DNA from 3 places in the Rossellomorea marisflavi genome. Region 3 is predicted to be linked to each of the others. Evidence: riboswitches for the same ligand, from Rfam matches in the RefSeq annotation. Region 3 holds a riboswitch; each other region holds the start of a gene.

Region 1 (4,218 bases), 560 kb from region 3:
GTACTGGGCATTCACCATATCCCGTATCGTGATGACCGGGAAATGGGATCCGTATCGTTTGCCGGTCTCGGGATCCTCTGATGCAGGACCCGTGGCCCCCTCGCAGCCTCCGAGGACGTTGAAGGCGATGACGTTGTAGCGGTTGGTATCGATGTAGGAGCCTGCACCGATCAAGCCGTCCCACCATCCCTTATCTTCACTCGTCCCTTTCACGATATGGGTGCCGGTGAGGGCATGGCAGACAAGGATGACGGGACCTGATTGATTCCCGGTACGTTCATAGGGCAACCTGACATTCCGGAGGGTTTCTCCGTTTTCAAGGACAAGGGACGGAAGGGTGACGGTGTTCAATTCATATGGTGTCGTATCGCTACTCATTCCTCCGCCTCCTTCACACGTTTGACGTTTCGCGTGCCTTCTCGATGGCTTCATCCAGGGAAGAGATCAGATCCTTCGCTGATTCCAGGCCGACCGACAGCCTGACAAGGTCTTCCGTCACGCCCGTTGCCCTGATCTCCTCGTCGTTCAGCTGCTGATGGGTCGTGGAAGCCGGGTGGATGATCAGGGATTTCGCATCCCCCACGTTGGCCACATGGGACCAGAGCGAGATATTGTCCACCACTTTGCGTCCTGAATCCCGGCCACCTTTGATCCCGAAGACGACGATGGAGCCCGCGCCGTTCTCCAAGTATTTCTTGGCCAGTTGGTGCGACGGGTGCGAAGCGAGCCCAGGATAGGAGACCCAGGCAACCCCATCATGGGATTCAAGATGCTCGGCGATTTTCCGTGCATTCTCTGTATGGCGTTCGATGCGGAGGTGTAGCGTCTCTAATCCCTGCAGGAGAAGGAAGGCGTTCTGCGGACTCAGGCAGGCGCCAAGGTCACGAAGCAGTTGGACCCTGAGCTTGGTGATGAACGCCGCCGCCCCGACATCCTGCGCATAGCGAAGGCCGTTGTAGCTTCGGTCCTCTTCAGTGAATCCCGGGAACTTCTTGTTGTTCCAATCGAATTTCCCTCCGTCGATGACGACGCCTCCGATCGCTGTACCATGACCACCGATCCATTTGGTGGCCGAATGGATGACGATGTCTGCCCCCCACTCGATCGGCCTGGTCACATACGGTGTGGCGAAGGTGTTATCGATGATAAGCGGGATTTCATGTTCGTGGGCCACTTTGGCGACCGCTTCGATATCAAGGACATGAAGGCTAGGGTTGCCAATCGTTTCGGCGAATACGGCCTTTGTCTTCTCGTTGATGGCGCTTCGGAAGTTTTCCGGATCCGTTGGGTCGACGAAGCGCACGGTGATGCCGTATTTCGGCAGGGTGGTGGAGAAGAGATTGTAGGTGCCTCCGTACAGATTCGTCGCTGCTACGATTTCGTCCCCGGCTCCTGCGATATTCAGGATTGAGAGGGAGATCGCCGCCATGCCCGATGATACTCCGAGGGCCCCGATGCCGCCTTCAAGGAGAGCCAGACGTTTCTCCAGAACGTCCACCGTCGGGTTCATGATCCGCGTATAGATATTCCCCGGCTCTTCCAGTCCGAAAAGCTTCGCAGCGTGCTCACTGCTGTCAAACACATATGAAGTAGTTTGGTAGATCGGCACGGCGCGTGATCCCGTGGTAGGATCTGCTTCCTGTCCTCCGTGAAGCAAAAGTGTGTCAAAATCGAATGAATTCGTCATCGTACATTCCTCCTGAGTGTTTGTTTTAATGATTGGGTTTGTTCTGTGATGGATGATGGTCGGGGCTGAAAAGGGGCAAAAATAAAAACCCCCTTCCTAAGAAGAGGGTCTAATTGAATAGGGTCCTCCTCTTATCTTTCAGGCAATGCGCCTGCAGGAATTAGCACCTTTTCATGGCAAATATGCACATGAAGGTTGCCGGGTTTCATCGGGCCTAGTCCCTCCACCTCTCTGGATAAGAGCATTAAGTTGTAAGTGTTCGTTAGCAAGAATTATAAAGGCTATCCCCTCTGGGAGTCAAGGTTATTTTTAGAATTTTTCGTCTAATCTCCCATTGACGCCTGCCACTGCTGACTTGAGAGCGTTATGCTTTTTAAATCTCATGACACTTGCTGATCGCTGAAAGCATTTGTGATTTAATGTCTTCCGGGTCCTCGATTCCAAGTGAAATCCGGACCACATGCGTATTGATCCCGAGCTTCTTCTGCGCTTCCTCCGGAAGGGACCTGTGAGATGTCCCCAAAGGATAGGAAACCGTCGTTTCAACCCCGGCCAGGGACGGGATGATCTTGATCCAGCCAAGTGACTTGAAGAAGGTACTCATATCGGCGGATGGTTCAAGCTCGATGGTGACGATGGCTCCATGACCTTTCTCAGATAGATTATTCGGATAGTAGACGCGTTTGACCCATTCGTGCCTCCTGAGTTCGACGGCAAGGAGCTCGGCATTCAGGGCCTGCCTTTCCATACGGAGGGCAAGGGTCTTCGCTCCCCGGCAAGTGAGCCACGCCTCGAACGGGCTCAGATTGGCCCCAAGGTTGACGATCTTCGCTCTTGCCTTATCCACCAGATCCTGCCTTCCGGTCACAACACCTGCTGTGACATCACTATGACCGCCTATGTACTTCGTTGCGCTATGGGCGACGATATCAATGCCTTCAGTGAAAGGCTTACGGAGGAACGGGGTCGCAAACGTATTGTCGATCATCGTCGTGAGACCATGTTCTTTCGCCAGCTCCACCATGGCTGGAATATCCTCTACCCTCATGAAGGGATTCGTCACCGTTTCACTATAGAGAAGTTTTGTCGAGTCGGTGATCGCTGCTTCCACTGCATCCCGGTCGGTGAAGTCCACGAATGAAGTGGAAATACCGAAGCCCGCAAGCTCTTCCTTCAGCATATGGAAGGTCCCGCCGTACAGATCTTCAGCAGCAATGATATGATCCCCTGCCTGGACGACAGACAGGATCCCTACGAGGATCGCGGATAAACCCGATGAAGCGGCGACTCCTGCCGGTGCTCCTTCAAGGGCTGCTACAAGACCTCCCAGCTCATCAGGATTGGGATTCCCCGTCCGTGTGTATAGATAGGGTGATTTCCCCTCATAGAACCCTTCCAGTTCCTCCAGGGATGAAAAGGAAAAAGCAGATGTTTGATAGATTGGTGTAGTTTTACTTTTGATTTCCTCTGTTCCTTTCAACTGGCTATGTACGACCTTGGTGGTGAAATTCATTTCGTGGCCATCCTCTCTCTACGAAAATAGGTATGTAGAAGAGTGTACCATATTCAGAAGATTCCGAGAAGAAAAGTGGTTCAATTCATTCCTTCTACCATCTCTTTCATCATTTCCTGGTTCATCGGACCGAGGATTTTATGCTGGATGATTCCCTCCGAGTCGATCATGAACGTGGTCGGGATCGTAATGATGCTGTAGGCATCCCCGACGGCTCCGTCTTTATCAAGGAGTACCGGGAACGTGATCTCGTATCCGTCCACAAACTTTTGCGCCGCACCTTCCATACGCTCCTGGGACGTGAGGTTCACGGCAAGGATTTCTGCACCGGGCTCTTTCTGATAATATTCCTCCATATGGGGCATCTCAGCCTTGCAGGGTGGACACCACGTTGCCCAGAAATTCAAGATGACCTTCTGTCCCCTATAATCCGAGAGGCGCACTTCTTTTCCTTCCAGTGTGGTCAGGGTGAAGTCCGGTGGCTGATCACCTTTGGAAAGCCCCGTCTCCGCATCGGATAAGTCCATGGATTCACTCGCAAGCTGGGCTGCTGCGTCTTTTTCCTTCTGATCCTGCTGATGCCGGACGAAATTCACCAGGAAGATGGCGACGAGGACACCGATGAGTCCCAATGATAGTATTCGTTTGTTCATGTAATCCCTTCCTTTATAGGCCGGATCTCCGCACAGCCTTTCTGGCAATCAAATAGTAAATGGTCGATCTCAAATACCCTTTCTCCACTTCATAGCCCGCCGACTGAAGCTTCCTCACCAGATCATCGGAAGAAAGGCTGTTCCCCTGTGGGAGCGCTTCCGTTTCAATGATCAGCCAAAGACCGTCATCCCTGAGCATATCCCTGAGATCCTGGATCACTTTGACAAGATTCGGCAACTCATGGAGCACAAATCTCGTAATGACCTTATGAAGCGTGTTCTGTGAAAAACGGATATATTCAAATGACATATGTTCATAAAGGATGTTTTCTACCTGCAGTTCCTCCGCGCGCCGCTTCAGCTCT
Region 2 (4,218 bases), 980 kb from region 3:
ATGTCCCCTCATGCTCCTCGAGGTCATACCCTGGCCGGGCAGGTCCCCCATGACGACATGATACCCTGCCGAGCGCCACATTTCAATGAGCCAACCATAACGGCCGTGATGCTCCATTGCTCCGTGAATGATGACGATGACTGCCTTTGCTTCTTGATCCGTTTCCCATTTCCACATGGCGAATCCTCCTTTAAAGATGGTAATTCCGAAAAATTCTGCTACCATTTATTATAGTAAATATTTCTGAAAGGGGTTAGTATAAAGTGCTCTATCCATATTATAATAAAAAACCGCTCATTGCAGAGTCTGCATATATTGCAGATTATGTGACAATCTCCGGGGATGTCGAGATCGGGGAAGAATCGAGCGTCTGGTTCAATTCCGTCATCCGCGGGGATGTCGCCCCGACCAAGATCGGAAAAAAGGTCAATATCCAGGATAACTCCGTGCTTCACCAAAGTCCGGACAACCCCCTGATCATCGAGGATGAAGTCACCGTAGGTCACGCAGTCATCCTGCACAGCTGCAAAATCCGAAAAAAGGCGTTGATCGGCATGGGTTCGATCATACTGGATAATGCCGAGATCGGTGAAGGCGCCTTCATCGGAGCCGGGAGCCTGGTCCCTCAAGGGAAAGTCATCCCTCCCAATACCCTTGCATTCGGAAGACCCGCCAAGGTTGTCAGGGAGTTGAATGAAGACGATATCATGGACATGGAGCGGATCTCAAGGGAGTATGCGGAAAAAGCGCAGCATTATAAAGCCGCCAAGCCCCTCTAGTCACTTATACTTGGGATACCCCAACTTGATGGAGATTACTCGGATTGTTTGTAAGGACCCCGAATAAAAAGAGGGTAGTACGAAAACGAAAAAGGGACCATAGCATGACGAACACGGTCCGTATAGGTTTTTCATATCGCTCATGACTTCCGCGGAAGACGTCGCTTTCTTCGCATAATCCGAAAGCATTCCCGGCAAGCCTGCGGGATGCTGCTCTTCCAGCAATCACCCGCTGGAAACAATAAAGTCGTCATGGTCTTGGACCAAATTAAAAACCCGGACTGATTTGCCATATCACAGGCAAATCGGTCCGGGCTTTTCTATGACTGAAACACGAATGTTACAGCCTTATTTAGTTCTTAAGGATAATCAAGCAAGCGCTTCTGCTTTAAGAGCGTCTGCTTTGTCTGTACGCTCCCAAGGAAGATCAAGGTCATTACGTCCGAAGTGACCGTAAGCAGCCGTCTGTTTGTAGATCGGGCGACGAAGGTCAAGCATCTTGATGATGCCTGCCGGGCGAAGATCGAAGTTATTGCGGACAACGTCCACCAATACATCTTCGGATACTTGTCCGGTTCCGAATGTGTCGACAGAGATCGATACGGGTTGTGCAACACCGATGGCGTATGCAAGCTGAACTTCACACTTCTCGGCAAGTCCTGCAGCCACGATGTTTTTCGCAACGTAACGTGCAGCATAGGCCGCAGAGCGGTCAACCTTGGTAGCATCCTTACCAGAGAATGCACCACCGCCGTGACGCGCGTATCCACCATACGTATCAACGATGATCTTACGGCCTGTCAGACCGGCATCTCCTTGAGGTCCACCGATAACGAAGCGACCAGTCGGGTTGATGAAGTATTTTGTGTTTTCGTCGATCAATTCTTTTGGAACGACCGGATCGATCACATATTCCTTCAGATTGCGCTGGATTTGCTCAAGCGTCACTTCAGGGTGATGCTGCGTAGAGATGACAATCGTGTCGATGCGGACAGGCTTGTCGTTCTCATCGTACTCAACCGTCACTTGCGTTTTCCCATCCGGACGAAGGTAAGGAAGGATCTCTTCTTTACGTACTTCAGTCAGGCGACGGGAGATCTTATGAGAAAGGGAGATCGGAAGAGGCATAAGCTCCTTCGTTTCATTACAGGCGAATCCGAACATGAGACCTTGGTCACCGGCACCGATGGCGTCGATCTCTTCCTCGCTCATTTGTCCTTCACGGGCTTCAAGGGCCTGATCCACCCCTTGAGCGATATCAGCCGATTGCTCATCGATTGATGTGAGGACGGCACATGTTTCAGCATCGAAACCGTATTTTGCACGCGTATATCCGATTTCGCGGATGGTTTCGCGGACGATTTTCGGGATATCGACATACGTGTTGGTTGTGATTTCACCGGCAACAAGAACGAGACCAGTAGTAACGGATGTTTCACAAGCTACACGCGCATTGGGATCATTCGTAAGAATAGCATCAAGAATTGAATCAGAGATTTGGTCACAAATTTTATCTGGATGTCCTTCCGTTACGGACTCAGATGTAAACAGACGACGTTTAGTTGACATCAAGGTTCCTCCTTAAACACATTTGCCGGTGGCTTCCGGCGAATTTAGCGAAGCAGATACGGTACTCATTTCCCTAAGTAGTATGAAGTAAACACGGCGGCCCCGCTGCCGGGATCGGACCCGGGGATTGCCATGTAGCAGGTCAAATAAAAAACCCTCCCTCTGGAAATCATGCAGAGGAAAGGGTTGAACTTTTAGCCGCGCCTTTTCTCTCTTATCGTTCAAGGTTTGCACCTTGCCTCAGTTTAGCACCTTCGCTCTTGGGAAAATCGTTCTGTTTCCCTCTATTTCATAGCAGGTTGCTGGGTTTCATAGGGTCTGCTCCCTCCACCAGCTCAGGATAAGAGTATCCGTTCAAGGTACAATAATAACGGTTCAACGGCGGAGTGTCAACACTTTCCCCCTGCTAGGTTTAACCATCCCCTCCCCCTTTTTCATTAAGACATCATAATCGTCCAAAGCGTTAACGTTAATCCGATATTTCGCATATAAATAGGATTATACGAGCATAAAACAAGGATATGTTAATTATTTTTCAGAAAAAAGATTATATAGTATAGACTAATATTTCTAATGTGTTATACTAATCATCGAGAAGCAAACTTACTTAAAATTCACATAAAGGAAGGGTTCGAATGAATACTGTGAGCAAATCAAATGAGTTGACGCAATTACTGAACGGCGAAAACATACACCAACAATTATCCGTCCCGCAGCTGGTGGAAAAAATCCTTCAGCGAAACGAAGGGATCCTGACCTCATCCGGTGCCGTCAGGGCCAAAACCGGAAAATACACCGGTCGCTCACCTCAGGATAAATTCATTGTGGAAGAAGCTTCCTCCAAAGATAAAATCGAGTGGGGCAAGGTCAATCAGCCGATCTCGGAAGAATCATTTGACCGATTGTATGGAAAGGTCCTTGATTACCTTCAACAAAAAGAAGAACTGTTCGTGTTCAACGGGTATGCGGGAGCCGACCGTAAGCACCGCCTTCCAATCCAGGTGATCAATGAGCTTGCGTGGCATAATCTGTTCGCTCATCAGCTCTTCATCCGTCCCGAAGACGGGGAGCTGAGCGGTCACGAACCGGAATTCACGATTGTATCGGCCCCTCATTTCAAAGCAGATCCCGCTGTGGATGGGACCCATTCTGAAACGTTCATCATCGTTTCGTTCGAGAAACGAATCGTCCTTATCGGCGGCACGGAGTATGCGGGTGAAATGAAGAAGTCAATCTTTTCCGTCATGAACTACGTTCTACCCGAGTCGGAAATCCTTTCCATGCACTGCTCTGCCAACGTGGGCCTTGAAGGTGATGTCGCTCTCTTCTTCGGACTGTCAGGTACAGGTAAAACGACCCTTTCTGCCGATCCCAACCGCAGGCTCATCGGTGATGACGAGCATGGCTGGTCACCGAACGGCGTATTCAATATCGAGGGGGGCTGCTATGCAAAATGCATCGGCCTGACCCGCGAAAAAGAGCCTCAGATCTTCGATGCGATCCGCTTCGGTTCCGTACTGGAGAATGTGGCAGTCGATGAAGATACCCGTGCCTCTGATTATGAGGATGCATCCATGACGGAAAACACGCGGGCAGCCTATCCCCTTCAAGCGATGGAAAATATCGTCGACCCAAGCGTTGCCGGTCATCCGAACACGATCGTATTCCTGACGGCGGACGCATTCGGTGTGCTACCTCCAATCAGCAAGCTTACAAAGGAGCAGGCCATGTACCACTTCTTGAGCGGTTATACGTCCAAGCTTGCCGGCACAGAACGCGGCATCACATCCCCTGAAGCAACCTTCTCTACCTGCTTCGGGTCACCGTTCCTCCCTCTTCCTGCCATCCGCTACGCGGAGATGCTCGGCAA
Region 3 (4,218 bases):
AATTTTTATTGAGCGTATCAGGGCTTTTTCATCATTTTCTTTAGATAACATTCTCCAAGATTCAAATTCTTTTCTTTCTTGAAACGTTTCCCTATCGATTACATATTTTTCAGGAAAAAACATAGAATACTCATTTTTCTTCGATGTATATCTAAAAAAACCGTCACTCGTTCTAGATTCCTTATCTAAATGACTTGCTGTGAGCGAATCTTTTAAAGCAGCAGGACGTTCAGACATTTTCATAAGCAACCACCCCCCTAACACAATAATAATTAGAACTGTAAAGCCAATAAATAATAGTTTTTTTCTCATATCTCCACTCCTTTTATGTATGCACTCTTTATAAGCATTGTAGCAGGAGCCTCAAGCTAAAAGTTAGAATTCACTAAAAACTAGTACCTTTTTCATTACATACATTCCACAATAATTCCAATTATAAACATTAATGTATATTTTTTATTCACTGACTTAGAGTCGCTCCGAAATTTGCATTACCTTACTTACAATACACATTTCTCCTCAAAAAAAGACCAGCCTAAGCTGATCTCATTTGTCCTTTATCTTTATTCGAATCCACTCCCTTTTTCCCCACTAATAATATGATTCCTAGAAAGAGGAGCCCGACGCCCAACCACGATAGGGCGTCAAGGGATTCACCAATCAGGAAGACCCCGAGCATGGTGGCGGTGAGGGGTTCGGCGAGGGAGAGCGTCACGGCGGTTGAGGCAGGCACCTTCACCAGTCCACGTGCAAAGAGAAGATAGGCAAGTCCTGTTGCCACGACCCCAAGGTGCAGGGCGACCCCGGCTCCCCTTACCTCCATAAGCCACGATAGATCATAGAGGAAGAGGAAGGGCGTGAGGAAGAATGCACCCAGCATGAACACGACAGCGACCACGGGAAGTGTTTCCCTTCTATTGACAAGGGTTCCGCTGATCATGGTGTACCCGGCAAATGAAGCCCCCGCCCCCAGTGCGAGGAGGATACCGCGCGGGTCGGCAACGACCGACCCTCTATTCGTGAACAGAAGGATGCAGCCTGCGATGGCCATGGCGGTGGAGACCCACCAGGATGCTTGGGGGACCTTCCTTTTTATCCCCCATTCAAGGAGTCCTGCTATGACCGGGGCGCTTCCGATGGCAATGACGGTCCCGATTGCAATCCCTGTTATACTGACTGCCGAGAAAAAGAAAGGCTGGTAAAGTGCCATGCAAAGAGCGGCCGCCACGGTTCCTTTCAAAGGCCACCCTTTCCAATGTATTTTTCCCAAGGATAATAGAAGGAGAAATAAGCCTCCTATGGCCAGACGCACCGCTCCGATGGCAATCGGATGGACGCCTTCCGGTGCCAGTGCCTGTATCGTCCCCGTTGTTCCCCACAGCATGGCGGCCATGAGGATAAAGAGAGCATACTGTATCCGCAATCCAACCCCCTCCTAATCGATTACTGGCTGAATGGGAACCTCATTCCCACACCCGATCGGCAATGGCGAGCACGTGTTGCAGTTTCTTCCATTGTTCTGCTTCCGTCAACAGATTTCCTTCTTCTGTTGAGGCGAATCCACATTGGGGACTGAGACAGAGCTGGTTGATGTCCACATAGCGCGCAGCTTCCTGTATCCGTGCCTCGACGTCTTCCGTCGCCTCGAGCTCTCCATGTTTCGACGTCACAAGACCGAGGACGATCTGGAGATTCGGATTCTTCACATAGCGCAGCGGTTCGAAGCCTCCGGAACGATCATCATCGAACTCCAGGAATAGCCCGTCGAGGTCGAGCCCGCCGAAGATGGTTTCGGCAGCCGCTTCATATCCGCCTTCCGCCACCCATGTCGATTTGAAATTCCCTCTACAAATATGCATGGTCACGACAAGGTCCTCTGGACGATCCTTCACAGCCTCATTGATGGTGCGGGCGAAGGATTCCCTGAGTTCGTCGGGTTCGCGGCCAAATGCCTTGATCTGCTCATGTCCCTGTTCGGAGAAGAATACCGACCATGCCGTATCGTCGAGCTGCAGATAGCGGCAGCCTGCATCGTAGAAAGCACGGATTGCCTTTTTGTAGGCTTCGGCTACATCGTGGTGGAAAGCATCCAGATGATCACCGTATACGTCTGTTTCAATCTTGCCTCTGAAGAAAAGCATATTCGGACTCGGAATCGTCATCTTGGCTGTGTGATCGCCTGCAATTCCATGAAGGAATTCGTAGTCTTTCAGCATCGGATGATCCGTGAAGTCCACTTTCCCCGTCACTTTGATGCCACGTGCCTTGGTCGTCGTGTTATGGAACTTGATGCCCTGGTCCGATTCATATCCTTCGACGCCATCCAGACCTTCAAGGAAGTCGAAGTGCCACCACGCCCTCCTGAATTCACCATCGGTCACGACTTGGAGGCCGATTTCCTTTTGCTTGTCGACGATGCGGATGATTTCTTCATCCTCGATTCGTCGGAGTTCAGCTGCGGATAGCTCTCCATTCCCTCTCCGTTCGCGTGCTTCCTTGATCCTTTCCGACCTCAGCAGGCTCCCCACTTGATCTGCCCGGAACGGGGCCTTTATTGCTTTCTTTCCTTTTGTTTGTACGTGTGTCATCTGAATCCTCTCCCTTTCTTCATATAAAAAGGCCCTTCCCGGTAAAAGGAAGAGCCTTATGATTCTCGTCTCTTCCTCATCTCCGAACGAATCTCGTTCAAGGATTTAGCACCATTCTGTTCAAGTTTGAACAGCGGTTGCCGGGTTTCACAGGGCCAGTCCCTCCACCACTCTTAATAAGGAATATCGCTATTTAATTTTCTCAATATAATAATTATTCAGGATTCAACTCCTGTTGTCAATGGGATGAGGGAAATTAACCGCTCAACTTTTGACGGTTTCGTTCTCCAATGCCGCTCCATTCGTCTCAATCACCTGTTTGTACCAGTCGAAGCTGGCCTTCTTGGATCGGTTGAGGGTGCCATTGCCTTCGTTGTCTTTTTCTACATGGATATAGCCATATCGCTTTTTCATTTCGCCGCTTGACGCGCTGACGATATCAATCGGTCCCCAGCATGTGTAGCCCAGCAGTTGGACTCCGTCCTTGATCGCCTCATTCAGTTCGCGGAGATGTGCTGAGAGATAATCGATTCGATAGGCATCGTTGATTTCCCCATCTGCGCCGGGCTCGTCGATGGCCCCGAGGCCGTTTTCCACGACGAATAATGGTTTTTGATAGCGATCATACAATTGATTGGCCGTAATTCGGATCCCTTTTGGATCGATGGTCCATCCCCATTCCGATGTTTTCAAATGAGGATTTTTGACCGAAGGGAACACATTTCCTGCCGTCATCTTCCCGAGGATTTCGGGATCACGGCTGATCGTGCGGCTGGAGTAATAGCTGAATCCGATGTAATCCACCGTATAAGCCTTAAGAATGTCTTCATCGCCTTCTTCCATCTGGAGATCCCACTCCTGCTCCCGGAAGAAGCGCTTCGCATAGCCCGGATACGCTCCACGGGACTGAACGTCGATGAAGAAGTAGGATTCGCGGTCCCGTTCGATTCCCGCCCAGATATCTTCCGGATTACAGGAGTACGGATACGTGACACCTGCGGCCAGCATGCACCCGATCTGTGCCTCCGGATCGATCTCATGAAGTGCCTTCACGGCAAGGGCACTGGCGACAAGCTGATGATGAGCAGCCTGATAGAGGACCTGATCCCGATTTTCACCTTCTTTGAACACAATTCCTGCCCCAAGGAAAGGCAGATGGAAAAGCATATTGATTTCATTGAACGTCATCCAATATTTCACGGTCCCTTTAAAACGATTGAAAAGAGTACGGGCATACGTTTCGTAGAATCCGACGAGCTCACGGCCTTTCCAGCTTCCGAACGTTTCAATCAGATGGACGGGCACATCGAAATGGGCGATGGTTACAACGGGTTCGATTCCGTTCGATTTGAGCTCTGCGAAGAGGTTTTCATAGAACGTCAATCCTTCTTCATTCGGCTCAGCGTCGTTCCCGTTCGGGAAGATCCTTGCCCATGATACAGACACCCGAAGGCATTTAAAGCCCATCTCGGCAAACAGCTTGATATCTTCTTTGTAGTGATGATAAAAATCGATGGCCTCATGTGACGGGTAGTAAAGATCATCTTGAAGTTCCAGGTGTGGTATATTCCCTTTCATATAGGAGAATCTCTCTTCACCGCGTGGAAGGAGGTCGACGTTGGTCAACCCC

Evidence for each region. A riboswitch is a leader RNA that binds a small molecule or an ion and turns the genes downstream of it on or off. The one in region 3 is predicted to bind S-adenosylmethionine.
Region 1: linked by a shared signal. The riboswitch ahead of K6T23_RS18670 (O-acetylhomoserine aminocarboxypropyltransferase/cysteine synthase family protein) and the one ahead of K6T23_RS21295 (5-methyltetrahydropteroyltriglutamate--homocysteine S-methyltransferase) in region 3 are both predicted to bind S-adenosylmethionine.
Region 2: linked by a shared signal. The riboswitch ahead of metK (methionine adenosyltransferase) and the one ahead of K6T23_RS21295 (5-methyltetrahydropteroyltriglutamate--homocysteine S-methyltransferase) in region 3 are both predicted to bind S-adenosylmethionine.

What each region holds. Positions count from the first base shown of each region.
Region 1 covers NZ_CP081870.1:3,574,118-3,578,335, forward strand. The annotation lists gene metX (homoserine O-acetyltransferase MetX) at 1-378, opposite strand, end outside; gene K6T23_RS18670 (O-acetylhomoserine aminocarboxypropyltransferase/cysteine synthase family protein) at 392-1,687, opposite strand; SAM riboswitch class I at 1,816-1,929, opposite strand; gene K6T23_RS18675 (trans-sulfuration enzyme family protein) at 2,061-3,200, opposite strand; gene K6T23_RS18680 (redoxin domain-containing protein) at 3,281-3,853, opposite strand; gene K6T23_RS18685 (class I SAM-dependent methyltransferase) at 3,867-4,218, opposite strand, start outside.
Region 2 covers NZ_CP081870.1:3,151,772-3,155,989, forward strand. The annotation lists gene K6T23_RS16420 (alpha/beta fold hydrolase) at 1-177, opposite strand, end outside; gene K6T23_RS16425 (gamma carbonic anhydrase) at 264-779, shown strand; gene metK (methionine adenosyltransferase) at 1,149-2,348, opposite strand; SAM riboswitch class I at 2,560-2,695, opposite strand; gene pckA (phosphoenolpyruvate carboxykinase (ATP)) at 2,984-4,218, shown strand, end outside.
Region 3 covers NZ_CP081870.1:4,132,129-4,136,346, forward strand. The annotation lists gene K6T23_RS21285 (hypothetical protein) at 1-312, opposite strand, end outside; gene K6T23_RS21290 (EamA family transporter) at 536-1,423, opposite strand; gene K6T23_RS21295 (5-methyltetrahydropteroyltriglutamate--homocysteine S-methyltransferase) at 1,464-2,588, opposite strand; SAM riboswitch class I at 2,662-2,771, opposite strand; gene K6T23_RS21300 (6-phospho-beta-glucosidase) at 2,853-4,218, opposite strand, start outside.